Regions from separate parts of the Gibbsiella quercinecans genome, predicted to be linked through region 2. Evidence: predicted binding sites of a transcription regulator. Region 2 holds the regulator's gene; each other region holds the start of a gene.

Region 1 (7,958 bases), 1.8 Mb from region 2:
TGATTGCACAACACAGTGAAAATCGTTATCGCAGTGGTGACCGTTACGACTGGGCTTCCTTTAACCTGCGTGCCTCACAGGCAATCACTCAAAACTTTGCGTTGCTTTACGAAGCCTCGTGGCAATACATGGATCTAAATCCGAATGGCAGGACGTACAATAATGACGGCGTTGTAGAGACCTATCAGGCAGTAAAAGGGGATTTTTACAAATTAACTTTTTCCCCTACGTTTAAAGTGGGCGATGTGTTTGATATTAAAGCTCGGCCGGAAATTCGTTTCTTTGTCACGTACATGAACTGGGATAAAGAATTGGATCGTTATGCTGTTAATGATGATTTCGGTAGTGCAGGATTTACCTCCGGCGGCAACTGGAGCTTTGGTGTGCAAACTGAAATTTGGTTCTGATGATCACGCCCCGGAATGTAAAGATACATTCCGGGGGGGGGGGGCTTATAATCCGTATGGATTAATATCTTTCGTGGATGTAAATGTTCATGAATGTGTTGCCCTTTAGTTTACGTTAATGTAATGGTGTTCATTTTTTATCAGCCAAACGTTTTTTTGCAAAAAAATATTTTAATATTTTTCTTACCAAAATCGCAGGATATAACCTGTTCTGGGTGAAGTGTTTATATACAACTTATGGTGCCGTAGCTTTAGCCTTGACCACAACAAAGACTGATGTTATATCTTGTAGCCCGTGTTTAAAGGTTCCGCGAATGAATATCATCCTGAGCATTATAATTATCCTGTTTTTATTCGCTATCATCATGGTTTTCTCATCCAAGTTATCTTCTTATAAATCCTCGGCCAAAAATAATATGAATTTTAAACCGGGCGAAATAAAACGCATCTCTGAAAGGTCTTTTTTTCGAAGGCTGCTGGGGATTAAAACGGATAACTATTTTTATGATTTAGCGTATATTTATAAAATTAAAGGGAGCGAAGTTTACAAGGTGCCGCTATCAGATATCGTTAAAATCAGCCCGACAGAGGTGAAGATTAATAACCGGCGCGTCTGGGCTGTGCGATATTCTCGCTATGGTGGGGCAAAAGAGTTCCGTTTCAGGCATAACATCACTTTTTTTAATAATGACTTTTTAGGCTTTTTGGCGGCGGTGAAGGCCGCCAACCCGGATGTAGAGATTATCGAACCGACGATTTTGCGTCTTTAACCTCATCCTCGCGGCGCCCTTGTGCATCCTGAACAACCTGCACAAGGGCGCCAGCGCGTGGGCTAACAATCAGTAGTAGCCGTACATGGCGGCAAACACCCAGCCAAAGATACAGGAGGTTGTCACGCCAATCAGGCCGGGAAGAATAAAGCTGTGGTTAATCACAAAGCGCCCGATATGCGTTGTCCCGGAGCGGTCGAACTGGATGGCGGCTAGATCGCTCGGGTAGGTGGGCAGAATATAATAGCCGTAACAGGCCGGCGCAGAGGCCACAATATAGGCCGGGTCAACGCCGATCGCCAATGCCACCGGCACAATGGCCGCCAGCGCGGCAGCCTGCGAGTTAACAAACTTGGACACCAGCAGCAGGATCAGCGCATACGCCCACGGGTACTCTTTCACCAGCGTCCCGAGGGCGGATTTAATCTGTTCCAAATGGGCGCCGAACATGGTTTCCGCCATCCAGGCGATGCCGTACACCGCCACAATCGCAATCATCCCGGAGCGGAAAACCTCGTTTTTGGAGATGGAAGCCGGGTTGGTTTTGGTGGTGATGATGATCAGCGCCCCGGAAACCAGCATGAACATCTGGATCACCAGGACCATCGACAGCGGCTTGCCGTTAAACGCCGGGCGCAGTTCTGCCACTGCCCCTAGCAGCGCAACGGCGGCGATAGTCGCAAGAAAAATCCACATCGCGACCCAGTTGCTGCGCGGCAGCTTTTTGTCCAGCAGCGTGGCGGTATCACCGTAAACATATTCCCGGTTTTCCGGCACGGAAATGAATTTCTGAAACTCCGGATCTTTGTCTAAATCTTTGCCGCGGAACCAACTGAAAATCCCAATCGCCAGAATGCCGAGCAGAGTGGAGGGGATGGTGATCGCCAGCAGATCGAGAAATTCCAGGTGCTTACCGTGAAAGGTGAAGTTGGCCAGCATCGCCACCAGCGACACCACGGCGACGGAAACCGGGCTGGCGATGATGCCCATCTGCGCGCCGATCGAGCTGGCGGCCATGGGCCGTTCGGGGCGAATATTATTTTTAATCGCCACATCGTAGATAATCGGCAAAATGGTATACACCACGTGGCCGGTGCCGCAGAGAATGGTCAGGATACAGGTCACGAAAGGCGCGATGATTGAGACATATTTAGGATTGCGCCGTAGCAATTTTTCCGCCATTTGCAGCATCACATCAAGGCCGCCCGAGGCTTGCAGCGTTGCCGACGCTGCCACAACGGAAATGATGACCAGCATCACATCGATAGGCGGTTTCCCCGGTTCGAGTTTAAACACGAAAACCAGGATGACCAGCCCGATGCCACCCAGTAATCCCAGCGCGATACCACCTTTTTTTGCGCCGTAAAATAGGCAGATCAGGACAATGACCAGTTGAATAATAAAGTCCATAGTAACCCCATCGCTCACAGAGACACTTACGTTAATTAAAAAATTGTCCTACTTCTTTAGGGGGTACTATAGGTTATTCATTCAAATTGATTTTTTGATCTAACTCTATTAATTAAAAAAATTTTATAATTTATGTAAGATAGGAGAGGTAGATCCCAATAACAAATAGATATTGATACGGTTTTATTGATAGGAACCTTTGCTAACCTGATGATCTACATATTAATTATTGCTTTTATCTTCTTTTTTTATCTTTATTTTTAATTTAGCTTATTTCTGCTATTTTCATGTGCCATTATGTATTTTTTGTTATTGCAATGTTCCTATTTTGTTTTAAATAAGGCCTGTTTTATAAAAAACAGCGGTGTAAGTTTACTGGGATAATATTCCGCCGCGGCTAAAATAATTTTCCCCGCAGGGTGTAGCCCCGCGGGGTTAAGCAGGAAATCCCAGCTTATTTCAAGGGTGTTTGCACCGCTGCGGATCAGGGCTTATCGCGCTCCCTGGCGGTTTTTTTGGCCTGCCGCCAACTGAGCAGCGGCGTGACCGACATGCCATGCACCACCACGCTGGCGACGATCAGCGTAAAGGCCATATCGGCCATGCGCGTCACCTCACTGCCGGCCAGCCCATGGGTAAAGGCAAAGGCGATATAGTTAATGCTGCCGATGCCGCGAATGCCCAGCCACCCTAGGATCAGGCGCTGTTCAACGGGGGCTTTCATGCCGGCGGTGGCGATCCAGACGGAGAGCGGCCGGATAACCACAAACAGCAACGCCGCCATCAGCAGCCCCATGGGCGCCCAGTGGTGGGCCAGCGTAATGCCAAGCACGATAATAATCATCGCGGCAAACAGCCTTTCCACCGTATCGCCGAACGACAGGGCATCACCCACCACTAAACCGGCGGAGCTGGTGGGGTTGGTTTCACCCGGTTCGTGGCGGATATGCGGGTTGACCAGTTCTTCGGCAGGCGGGCGGTTGTTGCTGTCGGAAAACTGGTCGGCGGGTTGCAGATTGACCACGCGGATCTCGGCCCGGCGTAGCCCAACGCCGGCGGCAAAGGCCGCCAGAAAGCCTGAAGCATCCAGCGCCTGCGCCGCTGCGTAGCTGAGGGCGATCAGCGCCAACGCCAGAAAATCGTTCGGCGCCACGTCCTGATGGGTGTGGCGTAGATGCGTGGCGTACTGGCCAACCAGGCGGCCCATGGCAAAACCAATACTCACCCCGGCGGTAATGGCCCACAGCACGTCCACCAGCGCCCACTGGCCGAATGCCGCCAGCGACAGGCCGCCCGGCGTGGTTATCATCATTACTGCCAGTATCAGCAGCGGCAGGGCGCTGCCGTCGTTCATGCCCGCCTCGCTGGAAAGCGAAACGCGCAGATTATCGCTGTCGCGGGCATCGTTAACCGAAATCAAACTTGCCAGCACCGGGTCGGTCGGCGCAACGATGGCGCCAAACGCCAGTGACAGCGGCCAGGAGAGTTCGGCAAGGTAGTGCGCCGCCAGCGCCACACCGGCGACCGTCAGCAGCATGCCGGGAAAGGCAAGCCGCAGGCCGATGTACCAGCCCTGGCTTTTCAGCGGCAGCCGGAGCTTGAGGCCGGTAATAAACAGCGACGCGGCGATGGCGATTTCGGTGATATTTTTTGCCAGCTCCGCGTGGGCCGTAATATCCACTTGCAGCAGGTTTAACACCCAGGGGCCGCATACGATGCCCGCCGTCAGGTAGAGTGCGAAAACGGTGATCGGGCCACGTTTGATCCAACCCGATGCCAGCGACATCAACAGTAATAAACCGCCAGTTGCGGCAGTCCAGCCAAGAAATTCCATTCTTACTCCTCTGTGGTTTGTCTGTTGTTGTAAGTATGGCGTCAAATAACGAAGAGGAAAGGCTATCCGTTTGAAATGAATGATTTTTAAACAGGATTGGCCGTTGTGGTTATAAAGTGGGCCGCTTTTACCAGTTACGTTGGAACACGCGGACGTTCAGCCTCACCATGGCGATAATGGCGCTGGACAGCAGGCGCAGCCCGGTGGGCAGATCGCGCCGGCGCACGTCCAGCAGCAAAACGGTGCGTACCTGGTCGCTATCGTTCCAAACCTCATGCTCAAAGGTGTCGTCCCACAGTAAAAACTCGCCTTCGTTCAGGCGATATTCCCGGCCGGCGATTTTAAGCACTGCGGCGGGAGCGCCGTCGGCGCGTTTGGGCATCGAGAGCACCAGATAACCGCGCAGGATCCCCCTGAACGGGCCGCGATGCGGCGGCACCTGTTTCCCAGGAGCCAAAAAAGATAAGGAGGCGGAAAGCACGTCCGGCGAACGGGCAATCAGCGCAGCCAACTGTGGGCAACGCGCCAGGTTGCGGTGGATTGGCTGGCCGTACGCTTGCATAACGAACATTCGCCAGTCACGGGCATCGTTGGCGGAAATGGAGGCTTGCTCTTGCATAATCTCGTGGAAACGCGGGATGTGCTGCAGGTTGTGCGCCACATTCAGCGCTTCTTCACGTATCTGCCGCCAGTTTTCCGTGAAGCGCTGTGCGGCGGGGAACAACTCTGCGCTGTTAAGCACCGGCGGGCTGCTGATGCGGCTGTCGTAAAGATGGCGTAACCCGGCGACGGCCCGATCGTAAATTATTGACATGGTGGCCCCAAAATGTGGATTGAATATCTTATATCTCCACCAAGTCTAGCCGGTGATTGAAATCAGGGCAGTTTTCCGGCCCGGCGGCGTTTATCGCTAATGTTTCTTGATAGGATGCTGTTGATAAAAACACGTAATAAAAATGTGATGAATGTCGCATTTGTAATCATGCTTGGCTAAAATACCGCATTGACTGCACCCACCCGCTCTGGACCTTGTTAAAAATGGAAGAAGAATCTCGCGTTTCGCGCTCGACTGCTTGGATGCGCGTTCTTGTGCTTGCCGTATCCGCATTTATTTTCAATACCACGGAATTTATCCCGGTGGGCTTATTGAGTGATATCGCCCGCAGCTTCGATATGCAAACGGAGCAGGTGGGGTTGATGATCACCATCTACGCCTGGATTGTGGCCGCGTTCTCTTTGGTTTGCATGCTACTGACCAGCAAGATTGAACGGCGCAAACTGCTGATCGGGGTATTTATTCTGTTTATCGTCAGCCATGTGCTGACCGCCGTGGCGTGGAGTTTTACCACGCTGATCGTGAGCCGCGCCGGCGTGGCGTTGGCGCACTCGGTGTTCTGGTCTATCACCGCCTCGCTGGCGATCCGTGTGGCGCCGGCGGGCAAAAAAGCGCACGCGCTGAGCATGTTGGCAGGCGGTACGGCGCTGGCCATGGTGCTTGGCCTGCCGCTGGGGCGTATCGTCGGGCAACTGCTGGGGTGGCGCATGACGTTCATCGGTATCGCAGTGGCGGCTACCGTCGCGTTGCTGATGCTGTGGCGCCTGCTGCCGGTGCTCAAGAGTGAACACTCCGGCTCCCTGGCCAGCGTCCCGATGCTGTTTAAGCGCCCGGAGCTGGTTGGCCTGTATATGATGACCGTGGTGGTGATTACCGCGCACTTCACCGCGTATAGCTATATTGAGCCGTTTATTCAGGATGTGGCCCACCTGTCTGATAATTTCACCACCCTGATGCTGTTGCTGTTCGGCGCATTCGGTATCATCGGCAGCGTGTTGTTCAGCCGCTTTAGCGAGCGTTTTCCATCCGGTTTTTTCATTGGTGCTATTGCGTTGCTGGCGATAAGCCTGCTGTTGCTGTTGCCGGCTTCCTACAGTGAATCCACCATGACCATGCTGTGCGCTGTCTGGGGGATTGCCATCATGTCGATTGGTCTGTCGATGCAGGCCAAGGTGCTGAACCAGGCGCCGGATGCCACCGACGTGGCGACCTCTATCTATTCCGGCTTGTACAATCTGGGTATCGGCGGCGGGGCGCTGTTGGGGAACCAGGTGAGCCTGCACCTGGGGATGTCGAACGTCGGCTTTGTGGGCGCGCCGCTGGCGCTGATTGCGCTGGGCTGGTGCCTGTTGCACTTTTACCGCAGTGAACGGTTGCAGCACAACCAAGTCTAATCACTTCGCCCGCTGTCACCTTGGTGAAGCGGGCTTCTTCATATGGCTAGCCGAAATAGGCCGCCAACTGCCGCAGCGTTTGCTCATCCAGTGTGCCGGCGTAGTAGCGTAACTGTAGCCAGGCGCTCAGCCAGGCGTAACGGGCCTCGGCCAGATCACGCCGGGTGCTGTAAAGCTGCTGTTCGGCATTTAAAACATCCAGATTGACCCGTTCGCCGCCGCTCACGCTTTTCCGCGTCGCCAACACCAGCGCTTGCGCGGCACGTTCCGCCAACTGATACGCTTTGATTTTGGCCTGGCTGCTGGTCACCAGATTAAACTGGCGGCGCAATTCTAATTGTACTGTCAGTATCTGTTCGTCTTTTTCTTTCGCCGCCTGCTGATAGCGTTCGCCGGCCTGCCGCGTGGCCGCCGATACGCCGCCGCCGGCAAACAGCGGCACGCTGATTTGCACGCCGATTGAGCGGGTGTCGTATTTTTGGTTATAACTGCTTTCACTGTCTGAGCTGCTTTTGCGCGCGTTGGCGACCAGAGTAACACGCGGCAGGTGGCCGGCCCGGCTGCGTTCAATTTCATAACGAGATACCGCCAGCGACTGGCTGAGCGCCAGCAGTTGCGCATTGTGGTGCAGTGCCAGATTTTGCCAGTGGCCGAAGTTGGCCGGCTGCAACGGGCGCGGGGCGAACCGGGCGTCAAGCGGCGCGAGCTGTGCGGCGGCGATCGGCGCACCAAGCAGCTTCGCCAGTTCCTGTTCACTCAGGTTGAGGTTATCCTGCGCTTCGATCAACTGCGCGTCGGCTAGGTTCAGCCTGGCTTCGGTTTCCAGTATGTCGGTGCGCGTGCCTTCCCCCTGTTCGAACAGCCGCTGGTTGAGCCGATATTGCTCCCGGTAGGCTCGCCGTTGCGCCTGAACCAGCGCGATTTCTTCCTGGCTGAACAGCACGTTGCTGTAGGCCTGAAACAACCGCACCAGCAGTTGTTGGCCGGCATCGCGCAACTGCTCGTTGCCCATCTGCGCTGAAGCGCCGCCCTGCTGATAGCGCGACCAGGCTTCATAATCCAGCAGCGGTTGCTGGAACGAAAGCGTCGAAGCGTGGCTGTTGTAGTTGCGATCGCTGCGCAATTCGCCGCTGGTGACGGTGGAGTCGTTGTGCGAATGGCTATAGTCGTAATTGATTTTCGGCAAAAGCGCGGCGCGGCCGATATTTTTCTCTTCCGCTTCGGCGTTGCGTGCATGGATGGCGGCCTGGAAAACGGGATCGTGGCTTAGCGCCTGCCGCCAGGCCTCGACCAATCCCAACGCCTGGC
Region 2 (7,958 bases):
CGATCGCGCCTGCGAGCTGGTGCAGTACCTTTCCACGTTTTTCCGCAAGAATCTCAAACGCTCCGACGATGAGGTGAGCCTGGCGGATGAGCTGGAGCATGTAAACGCCTATTTGCAAATTGAAAAGGCGCGCTTTGCCGATCGGCTGGAGATCGCCGTTTCGCTGCCGCCAGAGCTGATGGCGGTGCGTCTGCCGGCATTCTCCCTGCAGCCGATCGTCGAGAATGCGATCAAGCACGGCACTTCGCACATGCTGGGGGTTGGCCGGATCGACATCGGCGCGCGCTGCGAAGCGGGGCACCTGTTGCTGCAGGTGACCGATAACGCTGGGCTGTTCCAGCCGCAGCCGCACAGCCAGGGATTGGGCATGAACCTGGTGGATAAGCGCATCCGCGTGCGCTACGGCGAGGGCTACGGTGTGCAGGTGGTGTGTGAACCGGAAGCATTTACCCGTATTACGCTCAATGTGCCGCTCGGCGAGCCGTTGATGGGGGCCGCATGACGTTGAACGTCCTGATTGTTGATGACGAACCTTCCGCCCGTGATAACCTGCGCCACCTGCTGGAAGAGCATGAGGGCATTACGGTGATTGGAGAATGCGCCAATGCCATTGAGGCGATCAGCGTGATCCACCGCCAGCAGCCGGACGTGGTGTTTCTCGATATCCAGATGCCGCGCATCAGCGGGCTGGAGATGGTCGGCATGCTCGATCCTAACCGTATGCCGTATATCGTGTTCCTCACCGCGTACGATGAATACGCGGTGCAGGCTTTTGAGGAACATGCGTTTGATTACCTGCTCAAGCCTGCCGAGCCGCAGCGGTTGAACAAAACGCTGCAGCGGCTGCAGCAAAGCCGTGCCCCGCAGGATATCGCCGCGCTGGAAGAGAGCGCCGGCTACCTGAAATATATCCCTTGCACCGGTCATAGCCGGATTTACCTGCTGCGCTTCGATGAAGTGATCGCCATTCGCTCGCGCCTAAGCGGCGTTTACGTGGTGCGCGACGACGGCATGGAGTGTTTCACCGAACTGACGCTGCGCACCCTGGAAAGCCGCACGCCTTTGGTGCGTTGCCACCGGCAATACCTGGTCAATCTGGAACAGGTGCGGGAGATTCGCTTCGAGGAAAGCGGCGCGGCGGAAATGATCATGTCGGTGGGGGAACCGGTGCCGGTCAGCCGCCGCTACCTGAAATCGTTGAAGGAAGAGCTCGGGTTGCGCGGTTAGCCGCCCCATTTCCGCTGCCGAGTATGCCATGCTTGACGGGCTTACGCTGCGCTTATAGCTTTATCGCATTCACCGGCGCGTTTGCGCCCCGTCTGCGTTAAGGAACATGAAATGAGTGAAGCACGGATTATCGCCAAAGCGCTGCACGCCGGGAAGCCGGCGCAGGACTTGGCTATTTTACCCGCGTTGGCGAACCGCCACGGCTTGATCACCGGCGCCACCGGCACCGGTAAAACGGTCACGCTGCAAAGAATGGCCGAGCAGTTTTCCCGCATTGGCGTCCCGGTGTTCCTGGCGGACGTGAAGGGCGATCTGTCCGGCATCGGCGCCGCGGGCGAGCCTTCGGAAAAGCTGCAGGCGCGGCTTGCGGCGATCGGCGTAACCGACTGGCAGCCGCAGGCGTGCAACATCATCCCATGGGATATTTTTGGCGAAAAGGGCCACCCGATCCGCGCCACGGTATCCGATCTTGGCCCTCTACTGCTGGGGCGGCTGCTGGATTTGAACGACATTCAGCAAGGCGTATTGCAACTTGTGTTCCGCATTGCCGATGACAACGGCCTGCTGCTGCTGGACATGAAAGATTTGCGCGCCATGGTGCAGTACGTCGGCGATAACGCCAAACAGTACCAAACCCAGTACGGCAATATTTCTACCGCCTCCATCGGCGCCATCCAGCGTGGGCTGCTGGCGCTGGAAGATCAGGGCGCCAACCAGTTCTTCGGCGAGCCGATGCTGGATATCAACGATCTGATGCGTACCGACAGCAACGGCCACGGCGTGATCAACCTGCTTGCGGCTGATAAGCTGATTAATCAGCCGAAACTGTATGCCATCTTCCTGCTGTGGCTGCTGGCGGAGCTGTTTGAACAACTGCCGGAAGTCGGCGATCCGGAACAGCCGAAGCTGGTGTTCTTCTTCGACGAAGCGCACCTGTTATTCAACGATGCGCCAGAGGCGCTGCTGAGCAAAATTGAACAGGTCGTGCGCCTGATCCGCTCCAAAGGCGTGGGTGTTTACTTCGTCACCCAAAACCCATTGGATATTCCAGACAGCGTGCTTGGCCAACTGGGCAACCGCGTGCAGCACGCGCTGCGTGCCTTTACCCCACGCGATCAAAAAGCCGTGAAGGCGGCGGCGCAAACCCTGCGCGCCAACCCGGCGTTTGATGCGGAAACCGCGATTACCGAGCTGGGCGTGGGCGAAGCGCTGGTGTCTTTCCTGGATGAAAAAGGCCGGCCTAACGTGGTGGAGCGCGCCATGGTTATCGCGCCGGAATCGAAAATGGGGATGCTGGGCGCCGAGGGGTTGAATAGCGCCATCAATAAATCACCGCTGTACGGCCGCTATGAGGATATGGTGGATCGTGAGTCGGCCTACGAGAAACTCTCTGCTGAAGGCTTTACTACCGTGGGTAAACCGCAGCCCGGCCAGCCGGCGAGCAAACCGGCGCAGGAACCGGCCGGTGGGGGATTGATGGGGGGGCTGAACGAGATCTTGTTCGGTTCAACCGGCCCGCGTGGCGGCAAGCGTGACGGCATCGTGCAGACCGCCGCGAAAAGTATGGCGCGCGATCTGGGCCGCCAAATTCTGCGCGGTGTGTTAGGTTCAATCATGGGCGGCCGCAAAAAATAAGCGCCAGCCCCGTCAACGCAAGAAAACACCGTTATTTTTATAATAAGTTGATTTGAGTATGTTGCTGCTGATCGATAACTACGACTCCTTTACCTATAATCTTTATCAGTATTTCTGCGAGCTGGGCGCCGAGGTGCTGGTCAAACGCAACGACGAACTGCAACTGGCCGACATCGAACGCCTGGCTCCGCGGCAACTGGTGATATCCCCCGGCCCGTGCACGCCGAATGAGGCCGGCATTTCCCTGGCGGCGATCCGCCATTTTGCCGGTCGTTTGCCGATCCTCGGCGTTTGCCTGGGCCATCAGGCTTTGGGGCAGGCGTTTGGCGCCAGCGTCGTGCGCGCCCGCAATGTGATGCATGGCAAAACCTCCGCCATTCGCCACGACGGCCGCGGCGTGTTTGCCGGCTTGAATAATCCGTTGACCGTAACCCGTTATCACTCACTGGTGCTGGAGGCCGCTACGTTGCCGGATTGCTTTGAGGTGACGGCCTGGAGCGAGCGTGCAGGGGTACGTGATGAGGTAATGGGGATCCGCCACCGCACGCTGCCGCTGGAAGGGGTACAATTCCATCCGGAAAGCATTCTTAGCGAGCAGGGGCATCAGCTTTTGGGCAATTTCCTTAAGAGTTAATCGGTTAGGTTTTTTTTACCTGCTTTTGATGATTTAGGTTTGCCCTTGAGTGGTTTTTTATGCATATTTTGTGATTATATTTTCACTTAATGGCAACGATAAATTCTTATTGCGTACAGGGTGGGGCCCAAGAATGACCGAAAAATCCACAGTCAGCCGTAGTACATTTGATCAGGTAATTTTGCCCGTTTATGCACCCGCACAGTTTGTGCCGGTGAAAGGCCAGGGCAGCCGCGTGTGGGATCAGCAAGGGAAAGAGTATATTGATTTCTCTGGCGGTATTGCGGTGACGGCGCTTGGCCACTGCCACCCGGCGCTGGTCGCGGCGTTGAAAGAGCAGGGGGAAACCCTGTGGCATACCAGCAATGTGTTTACCAATGAGCCGGCGCTGCGCCTGGCCAGTAAGCTGATTGCGGCGACGTTTGCCGATCGGGTATTTTTCGCCAACTCCGGGGCGGAAGCCAACGAAGCGGCGTTTAAACTGGCCCGGCATTACGCAATTACCCGCCACAGCCCGTACAAGACCAAAATCATCGCGTTCTATAATGCTTTCCACGGTCGCACGCTGTTTACCGTTTCGGTCGGCGGCCAGGCGAAATACTCCGACGGCTTCGGGCCGAAGCCTGCCGACATTGTGCACGTGCCGTTCAACGATCTGGCCGCCGTGAAGGCGGTGATGGACGACCACACCTGCGCGGTGGTGATGGAACCCATCCAGGGCGAGGGCGGCATTATGCCGGTGGACGCCGCGTTCCTGAAAGGGGTGCGCGAGCTGTGCGATCGCCATCAGGCGCTGCTGGTGTTTGATGAAGTGCAAAGCGGCATGGGGCGCAGCGGCAAGCTGTTCGCCTATATGCACTATGGCGTAACGCCGGATATCCTGACCACCGCTAAAGCGTTGGGCGGCGGTTTCCCGGTCAGCGCCATGCTGACCACCGAGGAAATCGCTTCGGTGATGCACGTGGGCACCCACGGCACTACCTACGGCGGCAACCCGCTTGCCTGTGCGGTCGCTGAAGCGGCGCTGGACGTCATCAACACGCCAGAGGTGCTGAGCGGCATTGAACAGCGCCACGGCCTGTTTGTGCAGGCGCTGCAACGGATTGGCGAGAAGTACGCGATTTTCTCCGAAGTGCGGGGGATGGGGCTGCTGATCGGCGCGGAACTGGTGCCGGGCTATCACGGCAAGGCGCGTGAGTTTCTGACTGCGGCGGCGGCGCGTGGGCTGATGATCCTTAACGCCGGGCCAGATGTGATCCGCTTTGCGCCTTCGCTGGTGGTGGAACTGGAAGATATCGACGCGGGGATGGCGCTGTTTGAACTGGCGGTGCAGGACGTGATAAACGCCTAAGCGGCGGGCACAGCGAGCTAGCGCCGTGCAAAATAAACGCCCCGTGGCCGGTTGGCCACGGGGCGTTTGCTATTTCCTGGCGCCCAGCGTGTGATTAACGCGTGCCGTAAACCACGATGGTTTTGCCGTGGGCAGAAATGAGGTTTTGATCTTCCAGCATTTTCAGAATACGGCCGACGGTTTCGCGTGAGCAACCGACAATCTGGCCGATCTCCTGGCGGGTAATTTTGATTTGCATGCCGTCCGGGTGAGTCATGGCATCCGGTTGTTTTGCCAGGTTTAGCAGGGTTTGTGCGATACGCCCGGTAACGTCAAGGAAAGCAAGGTTGCCCACTTTCTCTGAAGTAACCTGCAGCCGGCTTGCCATCTGCGCAGACAGGCGCATCAGGATATCCGGGTTCACCTGGATCAACTGACGGAATTTCTTATAGGAAATTTCAGCCACTTCACAGGCGGTTTTCGCCCTTACCCAGGCGCTGCGCTCCTGGCCTTCTTCAAATAACCCGAGTTCCCCGATAAAGTCCCCCTGGTTGAGGTAGGACAGGATCATCTCTTTACCTTCTTCGTCTTTAATCAGCACCGCGACGGAGCCTTTAACGATGTAGTAAAGCGTTTCGGCTTTTTCACCTTGGTGAATCAGCGTACTTTTGGATGGATATTTGTGGATATGGCAATGAGACAGGAACCATTCGAGAGTCGGGTCTGTTTGCGGTTTGCCGAGAACCATTCGCTGTTATCCTCTGTTGTAATCGCTGCCTTGTGTCACAGGGATCAGAGTTCCCTGTAAAACATGTTTTAGCCCACGTGCGCGTGGTGGCTATCAACAGGTTTTGAGGCGTGCCATAAAATATGCTACTGCTTTAGCATATTGACTTGCCGGAAATGCTGCAAGCTACATTCTGTTAACATACCACGTCAGGCACCTTTCCTCGAACGTTTCCCTGGAGCCTGCTCATTGGAAAGGGGATTTTCAGACTGAGCCCTGCCATTAATCGTGGAGCCGGCAAAAAGACAACATACTGCCGCAAAGCCCGCGATTGCCGCCGCATTCACGCGCAATGACAGGACACAGTCTAGTGTGGTTTTAGCACAGAGTGAGGCCAGTGTCTTGTGTTGTCTCGCTTCAGCATGATTCACGTCAGGTTCCGTTGCCAGTTTTAGCGCGAAAGCGTAGTCTGGGCTGCATAAACCAAGCGGAGTAACGAGTATGCAGGCAAGAATCAAGTGGGTGGAAGGTTTGACGTTCCTGGGCGAATCCGCCTCCGGCCATCAGGTGTTGCTGGACGGCAACGCCGGGGAAAAAGCGCCAAGCCCAATGGAAATGGTGTTGATGTCTGTTGGCGGGTGCAGCGCGATTGACGTGGTCTCGATTCTGCAAAAAGGCCGTAACGATGTGCGTGATTGTGAGGTAAAACTGACCTCAGAGCGCCGCACGGAGGCGCCGCGCATATTTACCCATATCAACCTGCATTTTATTGTTACCGGTAAAGGGCTTACCGATAACGTTGTTGAGCGTGCGGTGAATCTGTCGGCGGAGAAATATTGCTCGGTATCGCTGATGCTCGGTAAGGCCGCCAGCGTCACCCACAGCTTTGAAATCCGCGCGGTGGAGTGACGCCCAACGTATTACTTGATTTTTTTCCCTTCCAACAGGCGCTGCACCAGCGGCGCCATGATCAACTCCATTGCTAGCCCCATTTTTCCGCCCGGCACCACCAATGTATTGATATGCGAAATAAATGAACCCTGCAGCATCGCCAGCAGATAAGGGTAGTCGATCTGCTCCAGGCCGCGGAAGTGGATCACCACAAAGCTTTCATCCAGCGACGGGATCGCTTTGGCGGCGAACGGGTTGGAAGTATCCACCGTCGGCACCCGCTGGAAGTTGATATGGGTGCGTGAAAACTGGGGCGTGATGTAGTTAATGTAATCTTCCATCGAGCGAACCACGGAATCCATCACCGCTTCGCGTGAATGGCCGCGCTCGCCGGTATCGCGGATCAGTTTCTGGATCCACTCCAGGTTGACGATCGGCACCACCCCCACCAGCAAGTCGACATACCTGGCGACGTCATGATGGTCGGCGACAACGCCACCGTGCAGCCCTTCATAAAACAGCACGTCGGTGGGTTCCGGCAGGGGCTCCCAGGGGGTGAAGGTGCCTGGCACCTGGTTGTAGGGCACCGCTTCGTCGTAAGTGTGCAGGTATTTGCGCGAACGGCCGGTGCCGTGTTTGCCGTATTCAATAAAGCTTTGTTCCAGCAGGCCAAAGTCGTTGGCTTCCGGGCCGAAATAGCTGATGTGGCGGCCAAGATCGCGTGCTTTGCGGATCGCGGCGTCCATCTCCGGCCGGGTATAGCGGTGGAAGCTGTCGCCTTCCAGTTCGGCGGCGCGGATATTCAACTGCTGGAATATTTTGCGAAACGCCACGCTGGTGGTTGTGGTGCCGGCGCCGCTGGAGCCGGTCACCGCAATGACAGGATGTTTAGCTGACATAAATACCGTTCCCCGTGAGAAATCTGGCGATGTGGCCGTGCCCCGTATTCAGGCTGGCGCCACAGCCTAGCATTGTTATCACGTTTCGCGCACCGGTGTCATCTTTGCGGCAGAGGGATGCGAAAAAAGCAACGCATCGGCGCAATTTTGCTGCTTCAACCGCAGCACGAAATTGGCGAGACTGTAAAAAAACGGGAGGAAAGCCATGAACATGCCGTCGTCGCGCTGGTGGTGGGATTTATCTACACGGGAATTCAGTGAACTGGAAATGGATAAGATGGTGGCGGTGTTGCCGATCGGCGCCGTCGAGCAGCACGGCCCGCATTTGCCCGTTCGGGTGGATGCGGCGATCAATGCCGGGATAGTGCAGCGTGCGGTGGAACTGATGCCCGCTGATTTACCGGCGTTGATTTTGCCCATGTTGCCGATTGGCAAATCCGATGAGCATTTGCACTATCCCGGCACCCTGACGTTGCCTTACGAGATTTTGGGCAAAGTGTGGTTTGAAGTGGCGAAAAGCGCCTGGCGAGCGGGGATCCGTAAACTGATTTTCTGGAATTCACATGGCGGCCAGCCGCAGTTGATGGAGATTGTCTGCCGCCAACTGCGTATTGA
Region 3 (7,958 bases), 2.5 Mb from region 2:
GGATGGATAATTATACCTTCATTAACTACGATAAGCTGGATCTTTCCGGGTTTGAGTTATCGGCTAATTATGATGCAGCACTGTTTTATACCCATGTTTCCGCGACTCTGTATACCGATACCCAGGTTTGCTCCCATTATCAGGCGCAGCGGGCCAACACCGATAACTGTAATAGCCTGGGATTTGCCTGGGGATTAACCCCCAGCCGCATTCCGGCCAAAAAGAATCTGGTGGTCAACGTGGGGAAAAAATTCATGGCGGGGGATCTGGATACCGGGGTGCGTTATAAATATCACTCAGCCAAAACAAACCCGTCGGATTGGCTGATCGGCACCGGAGCGTCGCCCATTATTGATATCCCCTCGGGTTATCAACTTGATTTATACGGGCAATACCGGGTTAATAAAAATGCGACGCTGTTCGCCGCGGTGAATAATCTCACTAACCGCTATGATATTCAGCCGGGATCGGTGATCAGCATGCCTGAACCGGGGCGCACCGTCACTCTGGGGATTGATGTCCGCTTTTAAGCTCGCTGTTACGTGCAATATGGGTTCGGCGGAGCACTTAGCTCCGCCGTTTTCTCTGGTGCCGCCGGTTCAGGCCAACTTGCGCCGCCACAGCCGGGTGAAATGTTCGGGTTTACTGAACATCACCAGATTGCCCAACAGGATCAGGCACAGACCGATCACGGCATTCAGGTGCCATTGATAGCCTTCATACAGGGTGGATATGGTCAATGCCACCAGCGGGAACAGCAGGGTGCTGTAGGCGGCGGCTCCGGCGCCAACACGGCCCAACAGGATAAAATAGGCGGCGAAGGCGATCACCGAGCCAAAGATGGCTAGATACAGCAGCGATCCGATATAGCGTGTACTGAAGGCGATCTGGAACGAAGCGCCTTGCGCCAGCGCGATGAGCGCCATCAGGATTGCGCCATAGCTCATGGCATAGGCATTGGTTGTTAACACGTCCAGCCCGTGGCGTTGGTGGCGGGCGCTGATCATGTTGCCCAGCGAGAATCCATAAGTCCCCAGCATACTCAGGCCAATGCCCTTCAACAGCTCCGGCGCCAACTGCGTGGCGCGCAGATCCTGCCAGAACAGGGCAACAATCCCGGTCAGCCCCAGGATCACCGCCGGCAATAGATTAGGCGTTGGGCGTTGGCGGAAGAAGATCATGCCGTTCAGCGCGTTGAACAGCACCGCCATGGAAAAGATCACCGATTCTAAGCCGCTGCTGATGTAGGCCGCGGCGTGATAGAAGCAGTAAAAGTTGAAGCCAAACACACAGCAGCCCTGGATCACACAAAACAGATGGTCACGCGGGCCGATCCGCCGCAGGCGGCGCAGTAGCAGCAACACCGCCAGCAGGGTGATTGCCGAGATCAGAAAGCGGTAGCTGATGGAAACCGGGATCGCCACCGTTCCCTGTTGTTGTAATGTTATCGCAATCCAGGTGGTGCCCCAAATCAGTACCACGGCAAGGTACAACAGCGCGTTCATTATTGACTCCGCAAACGAAAGAAAACAGAGCGCCAGTATCAACGCCTTGCCCGCGTGCCGCTTGCAGTTGGCTGCCTACAGTTGCATATTCTTGCGCTTTTTTTAGCACGGTGAACCGCAACGGCTGGTATCCGGGCGGGCGGCTCTTTACACTGAAGCGGTAGGGCAAGAAAAGGGGGAACCATGTCCAGCTATCAAGCATTCGAAACACTGAGTGAACACCGGGCCACGTTGCACAACAATGTGTTGCTGGCTTCCGGCGTGGAGCTGGCCGCCTGGTCCAATAGCCATGACCGCATTACGCAGGAAAGCGCCGATCACCACACCCTGAGCCTGTACATTGCCGACGGCTACGAGTGCTATCAAAAAACCGCCAACGGCTGGAAAAACGGTGGTGGGCCGGATCGCTTCTGTATTATGCCGCGCCAGTATGAGTCCACCTGGGACGTGCGCAGCGATCTTTCTTTTGTCCATCTGTACTGCACCGATCGCCACCTGCGCCAGTTGGTGGAGCAAACGTGGGATCGTAGCCCGGCCGCCATCCAGCTGGAACCGCGTTCGTTTGCCGAAGATCAGCAAATTACCTTGCTCTATCGCCAGTTCCTGCTCAACGTCGACTGGCAGGACCGCGCCAACCAGCTGGCGCTAAGTAGCGCATCGTCGATGCTGATGTCGCATCTGATACAGCATTATACCCATCTGCAATGGCGACTGCCGTCGGTGCGCGGCGGGCTGGCGCCGGTGGTATTAAAGCGGGTGTGCGATTATATCGTCGGCCATTTGGATCAGCCGTTGCTGCTGGCGGATCTGGCCGCACAGGCCGGGCTGAGCGAATTTCATTTCGCCCGGATGTTCAAACACAATACCGGGCTGGCGCCGCACCAGTATGTGATGCGCGCGCGGTTACAGCAGGCCAAACATCTGCTGTGCCATAGCTCACTGCCGTTGACGGAAATCGCGCTGGCCTGCGGTTTCAGTTCGGCCAGCCACTTCAGCAACCGTTTTAAAGCCGCGTATGGCCTGGCGCCGCTGCGTATGCGCCAGGCGCAGTAATTATCCGCAAAAATAGCAGGGGCCGTTGTAAACGGCCCCTGGCGCAAGATATTCATGGTTTTATGTGTCGGGCTACTTGTTATCCTGCTCTACCGCATCGTACAACTGCTCCAGAATATCCGGGAATGCCGACTGCACGCGGTTCCAACTGGGGACAAAGGGTTTATCCCCTGGGCTTTCGCTGAAGGCTTGCCCGGCATGAGAAATTACGTTGGAAAACAGCTCCACCGCGGATTCCTCGCTGTGGCGATCAAACTTCAGGCCGTTCATTTTGGCATCGTGCTCAAACGCATCAATCATATCCAGCGCCGTGCGGTAATAGGTGGCACGCAGCACGCGGAATGAATCACTGGTGATATTTACCCCCAGAATAGCCAGCTTGCGGTATAGCGCCTTGGTGATATCGACGGCCATACGTTGTAGCCCGGCCTGAGGATCGTTTTCCGACATCGGCTGGTGTTTGTGATCGTAGTTATCGGCAATATCCACCTGGCAGATGCGGCTGGTTGCGGTATTGCGGTGGATTTCCGACAGCACGCCAATCTCAAGCCCCCAGTCGCTGGGGATGCGCAGGTTATTGAGGATGTGGGTGCGCATGGCAAACTCACCGGAAAGCGGGTAGCGATAGCTGCGCAGGTAATCAAGAAAATCGGAATTACCGTACACTTTTTGCAGTGACTTCAGCAGCGGGAACACCAGCAGACGGCCCACGCGGCCATTCAGTTTGCCATCCGCCACGCGGGCGTAATAGCCTTTACAGAAGTCATAGTGGAAGTTGGGGTTCGCCACTGGGTACAGCAGGCGCGCCAACATGCGGCGATCGTAAGTGACAATGTCACAGTCGTGCAGCGCCACGCAGCTGCTACGGTGCGATGCCAGCGTATAGCCCACGCAGAACCACACGTTGCGGCCCTTGCCGGGTTCATCCGGCGCCAGCTTTTCCGCCTGTAGCCGATCGGCGATCGCTTTCAGGCGCGGGCCGTCGTTCCACAGAATGCGGTGGCGTTGCGGCAGGCGCGAGAAAAATTCTTTGGCGTGCTCAAACTGCTGCTGGTCGGCGCGATCCAACCCGATGATGATCTCTTCCAGATAGGGCACCTGCGCCAGAATTTCCACGATGCGATCCAGTGCCGGACCTTCAAGCTCGGAATACAACGAAGGCAGTATCAGCCCCATGGTATTGCGGCCGGAAAAGACCTGCAGTTCATACTCCAGCTCGGCCAAATCACGGTTGGCCAGGTTATGGAAATTGGTGATGATGCCGTCTTGGTAAAACTCGCTCATGGCTGCTTCTCCAGAAAATGGTCTAATCCTTCGCTCCAGCCCTGTGGCCCCGCTTGGTGCGTGCGGTACAGTTGGCCGGCAAAGTCGCTCGGAAAATCAATTGCAGTATCTTGCTGCCCCCGGATCGCGACGGCATAGTCCGCGGTGCTTAGCAGGGGGATATCGTTCGGGCCGTCGCCCAGGCAAAGCGTGATGACCGGCTGTTGCCGCCGGCGCTGGTAGTATTCGGTTAGCCAGCGGGCGGCATGGCCCTTGCTGACGTTTTCCCCCATGACGTGATAAAAACGGCCGCCCTGGGTCAAGGTTAGCCCGTGCTGCGCCAGTTGGCTGCTAAACACGGTTAACTGCGTATCATTCCCCAGCCAGCGGAGCGGCTCTGAGCCGGCACGTTGGCGCGCGCGCTGGGCATCCGCCAGCGGCAGGCCGGTCCAGGCGGCCACCGTAGCATCATCCACATCGGCGAAGCCTTCAAATGTGAATTGCCTACTGGCGCGTAGTTCGGCCAGGGTGGCGCGCAGGGTGGCGTAATCAGCGCTGAACACTTTATCGGTTTCCTGCCAATCGGCGGGGAATACGATTTGCGCGCCGTTCTCTGCAATAAATGGCAAATGCGTCAGCTTAAGCTGCTGTTGCAACAGGCCGACTTCCGCGGCCGTTTTACTGGTCGCGATAATCAAGGGAACCTGATGCTGTGCCAGGCGATCCAGCCACGGTTGCGCAGCATCCCAGCGATAGCTGTGATGATCCAGCAGCGAACCGTCAAGATCGCTAAACAGCAACAGATTGGGACTCAATTTCAGCATTTCCTCTCCATTCTCTCGTGAGTCATTCACCGGTCAATAAAGGGGATGTCTCGATGGTGGGCGGGCAGGAAGCCGTGTGACGAGCAGTGCGGTAAGGCGGGCGATTAGCGGTGGATAGGGCCTCCTGTAGCCAAAAAAGCGTGATTTAACTCACACTTAACCCTAGCGATAAATTGTCGATTGTGCAAGTTTGCGCCGATTGCCGAAAAACGCAGGCCGCAACGGTGGATTTAAAATCAGGGGGAGACAGACGGAGGGAGCGGGCAGGCAAAGGGGCGTTGCCTGCCGAAAGTATTTTAAGGCGTCGGCCACTGGGTTGGGGTTTGGCTCATCACATCGATAAACGCGTCTTTAACCACAGACCAGAAATACGTCATGCCTTCCTGGCTGTATTCCACACCCATCAGCCCCATCACGAACCAGATGCTGGTGAAGATCCCCAGGCTGCTGAACATGAATGCCATGCCGTGGCGGCTGGTTTTACGGCAAAGCACGTTTAACTGGCTGGCGAAAAACATCATCACTGCGCTCAGCAATTCCCAGCGCATCATGATAAAACCGGTAGCTATGGCACTCATCGAACCTTGGATCCTTTGTTGCTTGCAGCGCTCACCCGTCCAGCGTGCAGCGCTGAAGGAAACGGTGTGCATTGCGATAAAATAAAAAGGGTAGTAGGCATCAAAGTGTGATGCAGGTCACATTATAGCATTGGGATGATGGCGTGCTCAATACATGAGCACCTGCGGCCTGCAAGATAATTTACCGTTAAATCGCCTAACCGTTTGTCGCAGCCGGCAACACCAATCGCGTTTACTTTTACTTTTTTACAAACTGCAATCTTATAACCAAACCCGGCGGGGTAGACTGGCATTCTTAGATAAACCGAATAAAAACGTAGGGTTAAACGTGTTGCCGCCATCCCGCAAAAAGGTCAGTAATTATTCTTCCGCTCGCTTTGCCTGGCTTTGCGCCGGCATCCTGGTGTGCTTTTTCCTGCTGATGTTTCGGGTTGGCTATCTGCAACTGTTGGAAAACCAGCAGTTGGCCAGCCAGGCAGACCAGCGCTCGGTGCGTACCCAGGTGGTGCCCACCAACCGCGGCATGATTACCGATCGTAATAATGAAGCGCTGGCGGTCAGCGTCTCGTCCAAAGACATCGTGCTCGATCCCAAGCACATCCTGGATAGCGGTGTGGATTTGTACAATGAGCGTTGGCAAAGCCTGGCCAACGTGCTGAAGCTGCCGCTGCCGGTGATTCAGCAACTGATCCACAATAATGCGCGCAAGCGTTTCGTCTATCTGGCGCGCAAGGTAGAGGACGATAACGCCAACTACATCAATAAACTGCACCTGGTTGGGGTGAGCAGTGAACAGGATTTCAGCCGGTTCTATCCCATGGGGCAAGACACCGCCGGGCTTATCGGCATCGTTGGGCAGGATAACCAGGGGCTGGAGGGGATTGAACTGGGCTTTAATCACCTGTTGCAGGGCAAGAACGGCCTGCGGGTGTACCAGAAAGACGGCAATGGCGCGATCATCAACGTGCTGAAAAATGTGGATCCGGTACCGCCGCCTAACGTGACGCTGAGCATTGATAAATTTATCCAGTATGTGTTGTTTGCCCAAATCCGCGACGGCGTGATCGCAAACCAGGCGGATTCCGGCTGTGCGGTGTTGGTTAAGATCAGCACCGGTGAAATTCTGGGTATGGCAAGCTACCCGTCCTTCAACCCCAACAACTATGCCAATACGCCGGCAAAAGATATCCGCAACGTTTGCAGCAGCGACAGCTTCGAACCCGGTTCAACGGTGAAGCCGGTGGTGGTGATGGTTGGGCTGGATCGTAATCTGATCAGGCCAGATACGGTGTTGGATACCACGCCATACCGGGTTAACGGCCATCTGATCAAAGACGTGGGGCACTGGACCAAGCTGACGGTGACCGGCGTGCTGCAAAAATCCAGCGATATCGCGGTATCCCATATTGCCCTGGCGATGCCGGCAACGGTGCTGCCGGATGTCTACCAGCGTTTTGGCCTGGGCCGGCCGACCGAGCTTGGCATCGGCAACGAGAGCAGCGGCTACCTGCCATTGCACCGCAGCCGCTGGGCGGATATTGAACGCGCGACGTTTTCGTTCGGCTATGGTTTGCGCGTCACTCCGCTGCAAATGGTGCGTGAATATGCGGCTATCGGCGCGTTTGGCGTCTATCGCCCGCTGTCGATCACCAAAGTCACGCCACCGGTGATGGGGCAACGCATCATGCCGGAAAGCGTGGTCAGATCGGTGGTGCATATGATGGAAAGCGATGCCTTGCCGGGCGGGAGTGGGCTGAGCGCCGCAGTGCCTGGCTACCGGCTGGCGATCAAGACCGGTACCGCTGAAAAAATGGGCGCCAACGGCAAATACGACGGCGGCTATATCAACTATACCGCCGGCGTGGCTCCCGCCAGCGATCCGCAGGTTGCACTGGTGGTGATGGTCAACAACCCGAAAGCGGGCAAGCACTTCGGGGGTTCGGTTGCCGGGCCGGTATTTGGCAAAATCATGGGGCAGGTGCTGGAACACATGAACGTGTTGCCGGATGCGCAACCGTTGAATGTGATCAATACCGCCAGCCGTTATGCCGGTGGCACGGCAACGCAGCAGTAACGCAGCAGTAAAGACAACACAGGGCGTAACGCGAATATCAGTCGGTTAAAAAACTGACTGAACCCTCCGGCGGCGGAAGCCGCCTGGTTGGCAAATTGCCCACCGGTTCACACTTTACATCTGGCAATCCATGTTAGCTTGAATGCGGTGTTTTTTTACGCATTATCGGATTGTTATCGCTGGCTATCCCGCCAGTGAGCAAAACCTGAGTGGCTCATCTGCTATTGCAGCAGCATGAGGCGCTCAGGTTTTTTTTGTTTTTATTCCGCAAAACGTTAAACCAGGAAGGTGCAGAATGATGAAGAAAACCAGGCTTATCGCGAATGCTATTACGCTGTCGCTCTTTTCCCCGCTCGCGGCGCATGCGCTGGATCAACCGGTGTTAGGCGAACGGGGCGTGGCGGTTATTCAGCAAGACGGGCTCGCTTTCAAAGATTTGAATAAAGACGGCATGCTCACCCCTTACGAAGACTGGCGTTTATCGCCTCACCAGCGGGCCAGGGATCTGGTGGCCCGGATGACCCTGGAAGAAAAAGCCGGCGTGATGATGCACGGCTCGGCACCTGCGCCCGGCAGCAGCATTGGCCGCGGAGAGGTATACGACATTGCCGCGGCCGCCACGATGATCGTCGATGAAAAGGTGAATACGTTTATTACGCGC
Region 4 (7,958 bases), 1.5 Mb from region 2:
AAGGGCTGACCAGCACCCGTTCAATATCCACCGGCTTGGTGCTTAACCAGGCCGCCATTTGGCGTGAATCATCACGACCGCCGGTAGTTAAAGGCCTTACCGAATCGCTGGCGGCATCGAGTTCTGCCGCTCCGTGACGCATGATCAAAACTTGCATATTGCACCGCTGTTGTTAGCCAAAAAACGCTATACCCGCCATCGTGTAAGTTACAGGCGTGTGGGCTGCACTTGGGCTATAGGGTATAACAGAAACGCCGCGCACACTTACCACATCGCGGGATTTCCCCCCAACGATAACGCACCGTCTCTCTGTGATGACCGGGCATTTTGCCTGAAAGTTCCGGTAAAAGAAAACGCTGTTTTTTACATCAGCGGCAACGGCCGCAGAATTTCCGGCGTATCTGCTCCCCATTCAACAGCTTAATATTTAATCTTCAACGAGATGAATTTTATTGATAACCACAGCGCCACGCCCCACCGTTGATCATTGCACGCACCGTTGGCGCATTGCCGGCCGCGCGCGGCCTTTCACGGGTAGAAACGCGCGCCCTGCTGCGCCATCTGCTGCAAGCGTTCGCAGGGCGCGAAATGCTCGCCGTACTGTTGCTGTAGATGGGCCAGGATTTTCACCACCTCCGCCGCCCCCAAGCGATCGATGTAACGAAACGGGCCGCCGAGGAACGGCGGGAAACCAATGCCGAACACCGCGCCGATATCCCCGTCGCGCGCACTGCGCACCACGCCTTCATCCAGGCAGCGAACCGCCTCATTGAGCATCATCATTACGCAGCGCTGGGCGATCAACGCATGGGGGATATGCGCCTTCGGCGTGATGCCCAGAAGAGTATAAACGCGCTCGTCAACCCGCTTGCGCCAACGCCAGCGCACTTTCCCCGTGGGGTAAAGATAAAAACCGCGGCCGTTCTTGCGCCCTTTGCGCCCGTCTTTATGCAGCGCATCAAATGCCGCCGGCGCGGCAAAGCGCGGCCCAAGTTCAGCTTCCAGCACCGGGATAATCTTGGTGCCCACGTCAATGCCCACTTCGTCCAGCAGCGTTATCGGGCCAACCGGGAAACCAAAATCCACCAGCGCCCGATCCAGCGATTCGATCGGCTCCCCATCCAGCAGGCAACGCGCCGCTTCATTGATATAGGGCGCCAAAATACGGTTGACGTAGAAACCGGCGCGATCGGCCACCACGATCGCGGTTTTCCCCTGTTTGTGCGCCAGCGCCACCGCGGTGGCGATCGTTTCATCGCTGGTGCCGGCATGGGGGATCACTTCCACCAGCGGCATTTTTTCCACCGGGCTGAAGTAATGCAGGCCGATCACCTGCTGTGGCCGCGCCGCGTTGGCGGCGATCTGGGCAATTGGCAGCGATGACGTATTAGACGCGAAGACCGTGTGCGGCGCCGCGTGCTGTTCAACTTCGGCCACCATCTGCTGCTTGAGCGCCAGTTCCTCAAACACGGCTTCAATAACGATATCCACCTGTTCAAAGCCGCACCAGTTGGTTGCGCCGGAAATCAGCATCATCTGTTTTTGCCGCTGCGCCGGGCGCAGGCGTTTACTGCGCACCCGTTTACCCAGCAGGTTCCAGGTATATTGCAAAGCGCGATTGATCCCCTGCGTATCAACGTCTTTAATGCGCACCGGCAGTTCGCCGCGGGTGGCGGTAACGCAGGCAATGCCGCCGCCCATCAGGCCGCCGCCGAGGATGCCGACACGGCGCAGCGGATGCGGTTGCGCTTCGCTGCCGCGCGCCTTCTTCAGCGCCGTCGCGGCAAAGAACAGGCTACGCAACGCCGCCGACTGCGGCGACATCGCCAGCTCGCCAAACGCCAGGGCTTCCGCTTCGTAACCGCTGCGGCTGCCACTATCGAGCCCGGTTCTGACCACCTGGATGATACGTTCCGCCGCCGGGTAGTTGCCGCGCGTTTTTTCCCGCGTTTTGCGCCGCACGATGCTGAACAACAGGCTGCGGCCCAGCGGCCCGTTCAACAACCGCTCGCGCCATGGCAGCTGCCGCTGCGCGCGCCAGCCTTGTCTAACCTGTGCCACCGCCGTCTGCAGCAGGATCGCTTGCGGCACGGCATCGTCCACCAGCCCGCTGCGCAACGCCTGGCGGGCACGCAGGTGTTTGCCGGTCAGCATCATATCCAGCGCCCGACTGGCGCCCACCAAACGCGGCAACCGTTGAGTGCCGCCAGAACCGGGCAGCAACCCCAGTTGCACTTCCGGCAACCCCAGCACGGTTTTATCGTCCAGCGAACAAACGCGGCTATGGCAGGCGAGCGCCAGTTCCAACCCGCCGCCCAGACAGGCGCCGTGGATAGCCGCCACCACCGGCACCGGGAACGCCGCGATTTGCGCCAGGGTGCACTGGCCTTTTTTCGCCAGCGTTTGTGCCGCCTCGCGGCTGGCGCAGGCGGCAATCATGCTGATATCCGCGCCGGCGATAAACGAATCCGGCTTGCCGGAGATAATCACCAGCCCTTCTAGCGCGGCAATCTGCTGCGCCTTCAGCAACACGGCATTTATCTGCTCGGCAAACTCTGCCTTGAGGGTATTCACCTTCTCATCCGGCACATCAATGGTGATCACGCCAATGTTGTCCGGCCGCAGCGTGAATTGGAACGCCGAAGGTTTGGCGCGCTGTTCGTGCAGTGCGTTTTCCGTGCGCATCATGCCGCCTCCACCACCATTGCCGCCCCAAGCCCGCCCGCGGCGCAGGCCGTTGCCAGCCCCAGCCCGCCGCCACGGCGTTTCAGCTCATGCAGCGTTTGCGTCACCATGCGCGCCCCGGTGGCGGCGAACGGATGACCATAGGCGATAGAACCACCCAGCACGTTGAATTTATCCATATCCACCTCGCCTATCGCCTGCGCCAGGCCCAGTTTCTCACGGGCAAACGTGGGGCTGGCGAACATTTTCAGGTTGGCCAGCGTCTGGGCGGCAAAGGCTTCATGCATATCAATCAGAGCCAGATCTGCCAGCGTGATACCGGCACGCGCCAACGCCAGCGGCGTGGCATAGGACGGGCCCAGCAGCATATCCTGCCGGACGTCGATCGCCGTGAATGCATAGCTGCGCAGATAACCCAGCGGCGCCAGCCCCAGTTCCCTGGCGCGCGCCTCGCTCATCATCAGCACGGCCGCCGCGCCATCGGTCAACGGCGTGCTGTTGGCCGCGGTCACGCTGCCATGCGTACGATCGAACGCTGGTTTTAGCCTGGCGTAGGCCGCAAGGCTGGAGTCTTTGCGGATGTTGTTGTCTTCGGCAAGCGCGGTGTTGTAAGGCGGCACATAGGCGGTCATCACTTCATCAAGCAGCAGCCCCTGCGCCCAGGCCTGGGCGGCAAGCGTATGGGAACGGTGCGCCAACGCGTCTTGCTCTTCGCGGCCGATCGCATAGGTTTTGGCCATTTGCTCCGCGGTATCGCCCATGCGCAAACCGGTGGAGTATTCCGCCACCGCGGGCGGCACCGGCAGCAGATCGCGCAGTTTCAGTTTGCTAAATAATTTCAGGCGTCCCGCCAACGTTCGCGCCTTGCTGGCATCCACCAGCGTGCGCGCCAACGCTTTACTGACGCCGATAGGCAACACCGAGGACGAGTCCGCACCGCCGGCGATGCCAATGCCGATATTACCGGCGATGATGCTTTCGGCCACGTTGGCAATCGCCTGGAAGCTGGTGGCGCAGGCGCGTGAAACGCTGTAGGCATCGGTATGCACGCTCATCCCGGTGCCGAGCACGATTTCACGCGCTATGTTGGGCGCCTCCGGCATTTGCACCACCTGGCCAAACACCAGTTGTTCAATAAGCTGCGGATCAATCCCGCTGCGCGCCAGCAGTTCACTCACGGCCATCTTGCCCAGATCCATCGCTGGAATGCCGTGATAGGCCGTCGCCTGTTTGGCAAAGGGCGTACGAAGGCCGTTTACAATCGCAATGCGGTCCCCCTGGCGGGTCAGCAGCGGCAAAGCCTTACTCATCGGTGAAGCTCCTGAAAAAGAGAACGTCAGCACCATGGGTAACGAGAAGAGGTCTGACCTGATCGAAGGTCATTGTTAACCAAATATTTACATTTGGCAAACCGGCAAAAGTGAAAACTGCGAGCGGGAGCAACTTTCTAACGTGGAGAGGGAAGCGAGATGATGCGCGGGCAGCCCGCGCATGGCAGTACGCGTAGCGCTTAACGCAGGCCGAGTTGGAAAATCAAGGTTTCAGCCTGGCAGGCAAAGGTGAAATCGACGTCGAGCTGCACGCCGCCGTCAACCGGCTTGACGCTGCTGTTAATCGCGCAGGGTTCAGATTCCACGGCGCGCGCTTTTTCAGACAGCGCCGCCAGGGTGGTTTCCGCCTCCTGCTGGTTGGCGAACACGCGGCTGTAGGAAGCGGTGCAATCGGTGTTGTCCATTATGGTGCCGACATCCACACAGCAGCATGCTGCGGTTTCCTGTGCACTGCATTTGTTAATTGCATCTGACATAGGGCTATCTCCTCACGCGGGGCGCCGGGCCCCGATTGCCAATAATGATCTGGCGCAAAAACACAAAAATCTGCTGATTATTTTACCCTCACCGCCGACTAATCACTAGCACTTACTTTCTTTGGGTGTTTTAAGTGATGGATATCACAAATAAAAATCAGCAGTTGCTATCAGAGGGTAGGAATTTTGTTATTTTGCGCATTTTTTTGTTAGGCGGATCTCCTTTTCAAGATCAAATCATTAAATTTCTATAAACAAATTTGCAACATTACCGGGAGTCAACCCTATAATTCAGCAACTGGTCAGATTTGTTGGGATGCTTACGAACCCTACAATCCGCGCTCCTTTGTTACCCGGTGTAACAATAGCTATCATAATAAACACAATGAGGTTTTGGTCATGAGCCAGAAAAACCTGTTCACTAAATCAGCACTCGCAGTTGCAGTGGCGATGATGACTTCAAACGTATATGCCGCTGGGTTCCAGCTGAACGAGTTTTCCGCCGTTGGTTTGGGGCGCGCGTATTCTGGCGAAGGCGCAATGGCGGATACCGCCGCCTCGGCCAGCCGTAACCCGGCCACCATGATGATGTTCGATCGCCCGGTGTTCTCCATCGGCGCGATATTCATCGATCCGGACGTGGATATCTCCGGGCGTTCACCTTCAGGCGCCAGCCTGGATGCAAAAAATATCGCTCCCACCGCCTGGGTACCAAACCTGCATTACATTCACCCGATCAACGATCAATGGGCGGTGGGCGGTTCGATCACCAGCAACTACGGCCTGGCCACCGAGTTTAACAGCGGCTATGCCGCCGGCGCCTACGGCGGCACGACCGATCTGGAAACCCTGAACCTGAACCTGAGCGCCGCCTACCGCCTGAACCAACACCTTAGTTTTGGCCTGGGCTTTGATGCGGTGTATGCCCGCGCCAAAATCGAGCGCTACGCCGGCGATCTGCCTCAGTTGGCGGTGGCCTCCGGCCAGGTGCCGGCGGCCTACGCCGGCGCAGTGGGCAGCCTGCCGGCAGATACCCAGATCGCCCATTTGAAAGGCGATAAATGGGGCTACGGCTGGAACGCCGGCATTCTGTACGAAGTGGACGATAACAACCGCTACGGCTTCACCTACCGTTCGGAAGTGAAAATTGACTTCGACGGCGATTACAGCAGCAACCTGCCGCCGGCGCTGAACCAGATCACCCAGGCCATGGGGCTGCCGTACGGTACCGGCGGTAACACGATCCCCGGCTCGCTGACGCTGAATTTGCCGGAAATGTGGGAAGTGTCGGGTTATAACAAAGTGGCGCCCAAATGGGCGGTGCACTATAGCCTGGCCTACACCAGTTGGAGCCAGTTCCAGGAGTTGAAGGCCACCGGCAGTAACGGCCAGACGCTGTTCCAGAAACATGAAGGCTTCCGCGATGCCTACCGCATTGCTCTCGGCACCACCTACTACTACGACGATACCTGGACCTTCCGTACCGGTATCGCCTTCGATGACAGCCCGGTGCCGGCAGAAAACCGTTCCATTTCCATCCCGGATCAGGATCGCCTCTGGCTGAGCGCAGGCACCACCTATGCCATCAGTAAGGATGCCTCGGTAGACGTGGGCGTATCCTATATGCGCGGCCAGAAAGTCTCCATCACGGAAGGCCCCTATACCTTCCAGTCCAAAGGCCGGGCCTGGCTGTACGGCGCCAACTTCAACTACAGTTTCTGATCGCCAATGCCTGCCGCCCTGCTGTCTGGGGCTTAAGCCAAAAAAAGGGCGCTGTCACAGCGCCCTTTTTGTCCCTACCGCCGGCCAGAATGGCGTTAGTTGGCTGAATCGATATCGTCCAGATCGCCCTGAATCGCCTTGGCGTTCGGGTTTTCTTCCGGCTTCAGCACGCCGCCGTTGGCAATAAAGTCATGACGTTGGAAGTAGGCTTCGCGCACCATCAGGTAAGGATCGGACGAATTGCGCAGCAGCCCATCGGAATCCAGCAACTGAGCGCGGCTTTCGATACCTTCGACCACCCATTTACCCGCCGACATCCAGAAGGTCAGATAGCTCAACACCGGATAGACGGTATCGGCATAGTCGCCGGCGTCTTCACGCAGGGTAAAGCTGCCGTAGCCCGGCAACATCACGTAGGGGCCGTAACCCACGCCGTAGTGGCCAAGCGTACTGCCGAAACGGTTGGGCTCTTCCCGCGCCAGTTTTGGGTTCGCCATGCCGGCCACGTCAATCAGGCCACCCATCCCCAGAATGGTGTTCAGGAAGAAACGGTTGAAGTGGATCATCCCGCGATACGGATCGCCTTTAAGGAAGGCGTTGACCATACTGGCCGGTTCTTCCAGGTTAGAGGTGAAATTGCTTAAACCATTGCGCGCCGGCATCGGCACATAATCGCGCCACGCCACCGCAACCGGCCGCAGAACATAAGGATCCAGCACGTTGTAGTTGAAATTAAACATCGTGCGGTTGAACCCTTCCAGAGGATCAGAACGCCCTTGTGTATCATTGGGAGTGCTGGCGCACCCCACAAGCAACACTGAGGCAAAAACCAGCCCTGTCAGGCGAAAATTCATATTTTTCTCCATAAAAACGCACGTTCAGTTTCTCTTTCAGGGAAGTTGCTTATCTATCTGAACGTTAATCTGCCCTTTACCATTAAAGCCCTGCACGGCGCTTTCGCCAAACCACTCCCCAGGCTGCGGGGTGGCGAGGCCCTCCTGCGAAATACGGACCCGCACCTGCACCTGATGCTGGGCGGAAAGCAGCCGCTCCGGCATCATGGCGTTACTGTCATCCAACGAAAACGACAGCGGGAAACGGCTTAAAGGTAACTGTTTTACCGCAACCGGCAACGAATTATTACCATCGGTGACCGAAATAACCAGCACGCCTTGCTGCGGCAGTGCCTTTTCAGCCTGCGGCGACAGCGCCACATTGACGACAAGTTTAACAGTTTCTCCGCCTGCCTGTATTTTTGCTTGTTCAATACTGCGCTTGACCATGTCGATACGGCGATCGCCGGCCGGCAACAGCGGCAGCATTTGCTGCCAGGCCGCTATCGCCTGCGGGTAGTCGCCCTGTTCAAAGGCATTAAACGCCAGCAGGCTGCGCGCTCGCAGATCGCTACTATCCTCTGCGACCCGTTTGCGCAGTAAAACGGCAGCCTGCCTGTTATCCTCTGGATCGTTGGAACGCGTCAAGACTTCCGCATAGCCCAGGCGCACTTCCGGATTATTCGGATCCAGCCGATAAGCATGAGCAAACGCCTGGGTCGCCGTTGTCGCATTGTTCAGCGCCACGCCGATCCGCCCCAACATCATCCAGTCGTTGATATTGCGATCGTCATGCTGCAATGCGGTACGCAGCCCCAACCCCAGCCGGGCGATCTCTTCCATATTCAACGGGGCGGCATGCTCATCGGTCAGGCGTTCACGCAAGGCCGGCAGCTCGGTGCTCACCTGCT

Evidence for each region. Region 2 encodes CRP, which controls carbon source genes, mostly activating them, when cyclic AMP is high. Its sites were predicted from a motif close to ATGTGANNNNNNTCACAT; they were not measured.
Region 1: the regulator CRP is predicted to act here: its motif matches at 5,378-5,395, upstream of ACN28Q_RS21445 (sugar transporter).
Region 3: the regulator CRP is predicted to act here: its motif matches at 5,329-5,346, upstream of ACN28Q_RS24570 (YjcB family protein).
Region 4: the regulator CRP is predicted to act here: its motif matches at 4,625-4,642, upstream of ACN28Q_RS19895 (YfcZ/YiiS family protein).

What each region holds. Positions count from the first base shown of each region.
Region 1 covers NZ_CP014136.1:4,707,153-4,715,110, forward strand. Annotated here, with positions in the region: gene ACN28Q_RS21420 (carbohydrate porin) at 1-407, shown strand, start outside; gene ACN28Q_RS21425 (hypothetical protein) at 722-1,177, shown strand; gene ACN28Q_RS21430 (anaerobic C4-dicarboxylate transporter) at 1,247-2,587, opposite strand; gene ACN28Q_RS21435 (cation:proton antiporter) at 3,072-4,421, opposite strand; gene ACN28Q_RS21440 (aspartyl/asparaginyl beta-hydroxylase domain-containing protein) at 4,549-5,235, opposite strand; gene ACN28Q_RS21445 (sugar transporter) at 5,460-6,650, shown strand; gene ACN28Q_RS21450 (TolC family outer membrane protein) at 6,697-7,958, opposite strand, start outside.
Region 2 covers NZ_CP014136.1:2,857,457-2,865,414, forward strand. Annotated here, with positions in the region: gene ACN28Q_RS13185 (sensor histidine kinase) at 1-502, shown strand, start outside; gene btsR (two-component system response regulator BtsR) at 499-1,227, shown strand; gene ACN28Q_RS13195 (helicase HerA-like C-terminal domain-containing protein) at 1,339-2,862, shown strand; gene ACN28Q_RS13200 (aminodeoxychorismate synthase component II) at 2,921-3,496, shown strand; gene argD (bifunctional acetylornithine/succinyldiaminopimelate transaminase) at 3,630-4,847, shown strand; gene crp (cAMP-activated global transcriptional regulator CRP) at 4,942-5,574, opposite strand; gene ACN28Q_RS13215 (OsmC family protein) at 6,055-6,462, shown strand; gene ACN28Q_RS13220 (phosphoribulokinase) at 6,474-7,343, opposite strand; gene ACN28Q_RS13225 (creatininase family protein) at 7,549-7,958, shown strand, end outside.
Region 3 covers NZ_CP014136.1:5,406,543-5,414,500, reverse strand. Annotated here, with positions in the region: gene ACN28Q_RS24595 (TonB-dependent receptor domain-containing protein) at 1-530, shown strand, start outside; gene ACN28Q_RS24590 (DMT family transporter) at 600-1,505, opposite strand; gene ACN28Q_RS24585 (helix-turn-helix domain-containing protein) at 1,689-2,558, shown strand; gene ACN28Q_RS24580 (glycosyltransferase family protein) at 2,631-3,842, opposite strand; gene ACN28Q_RS24575 (mannosyl-3-phosphoglycerate phosphatase-related protein) at 3,839-4,645, opposite strand; gene ACN28Q_RS24570 (YjcB family protein) at 4,942-5,223, opposite strand; gene ACN28Q_RS24565 (penicillin-binding transpeptidase domain-containing protein) at 5,555-7,297, shown strand; gene ACN28Q_RS24560 (glycoside hydrolase family 3 protein) at 7,596-7,958, shown strand, end outside.
Region 4 covers NZ_CP014136.1:4,352,361-4,360,318, reverse strand. Annotated here, with positions in the region: gene sixA (phosphohistidine phosphatase SixA) at 1-157, opposite strand, end outside; gene fadJ (fatty acid oxidation complex subunit alpha FadJ) at 529-2,685, opposite strand; gene fadI (acetyl-CoA C-acyltransferase FadI) at 2,685-3,995, opposite strand; gene ACN28Q_RS19895 (YfcZ/YiiS family protein) at 4,196-4,480, opposite strand; gene fadL (long-chain fatty acid transporter FadL) at 4,892-6,214, shown strand; gene mlaA (phospholipid-binding lipoprotein MlaA) at 6,310-7,068, opposite strand; gene ccmI (c-type cytochrome biogenesis protein CcmI) at 7,105-7,958, opposite strand, start outside.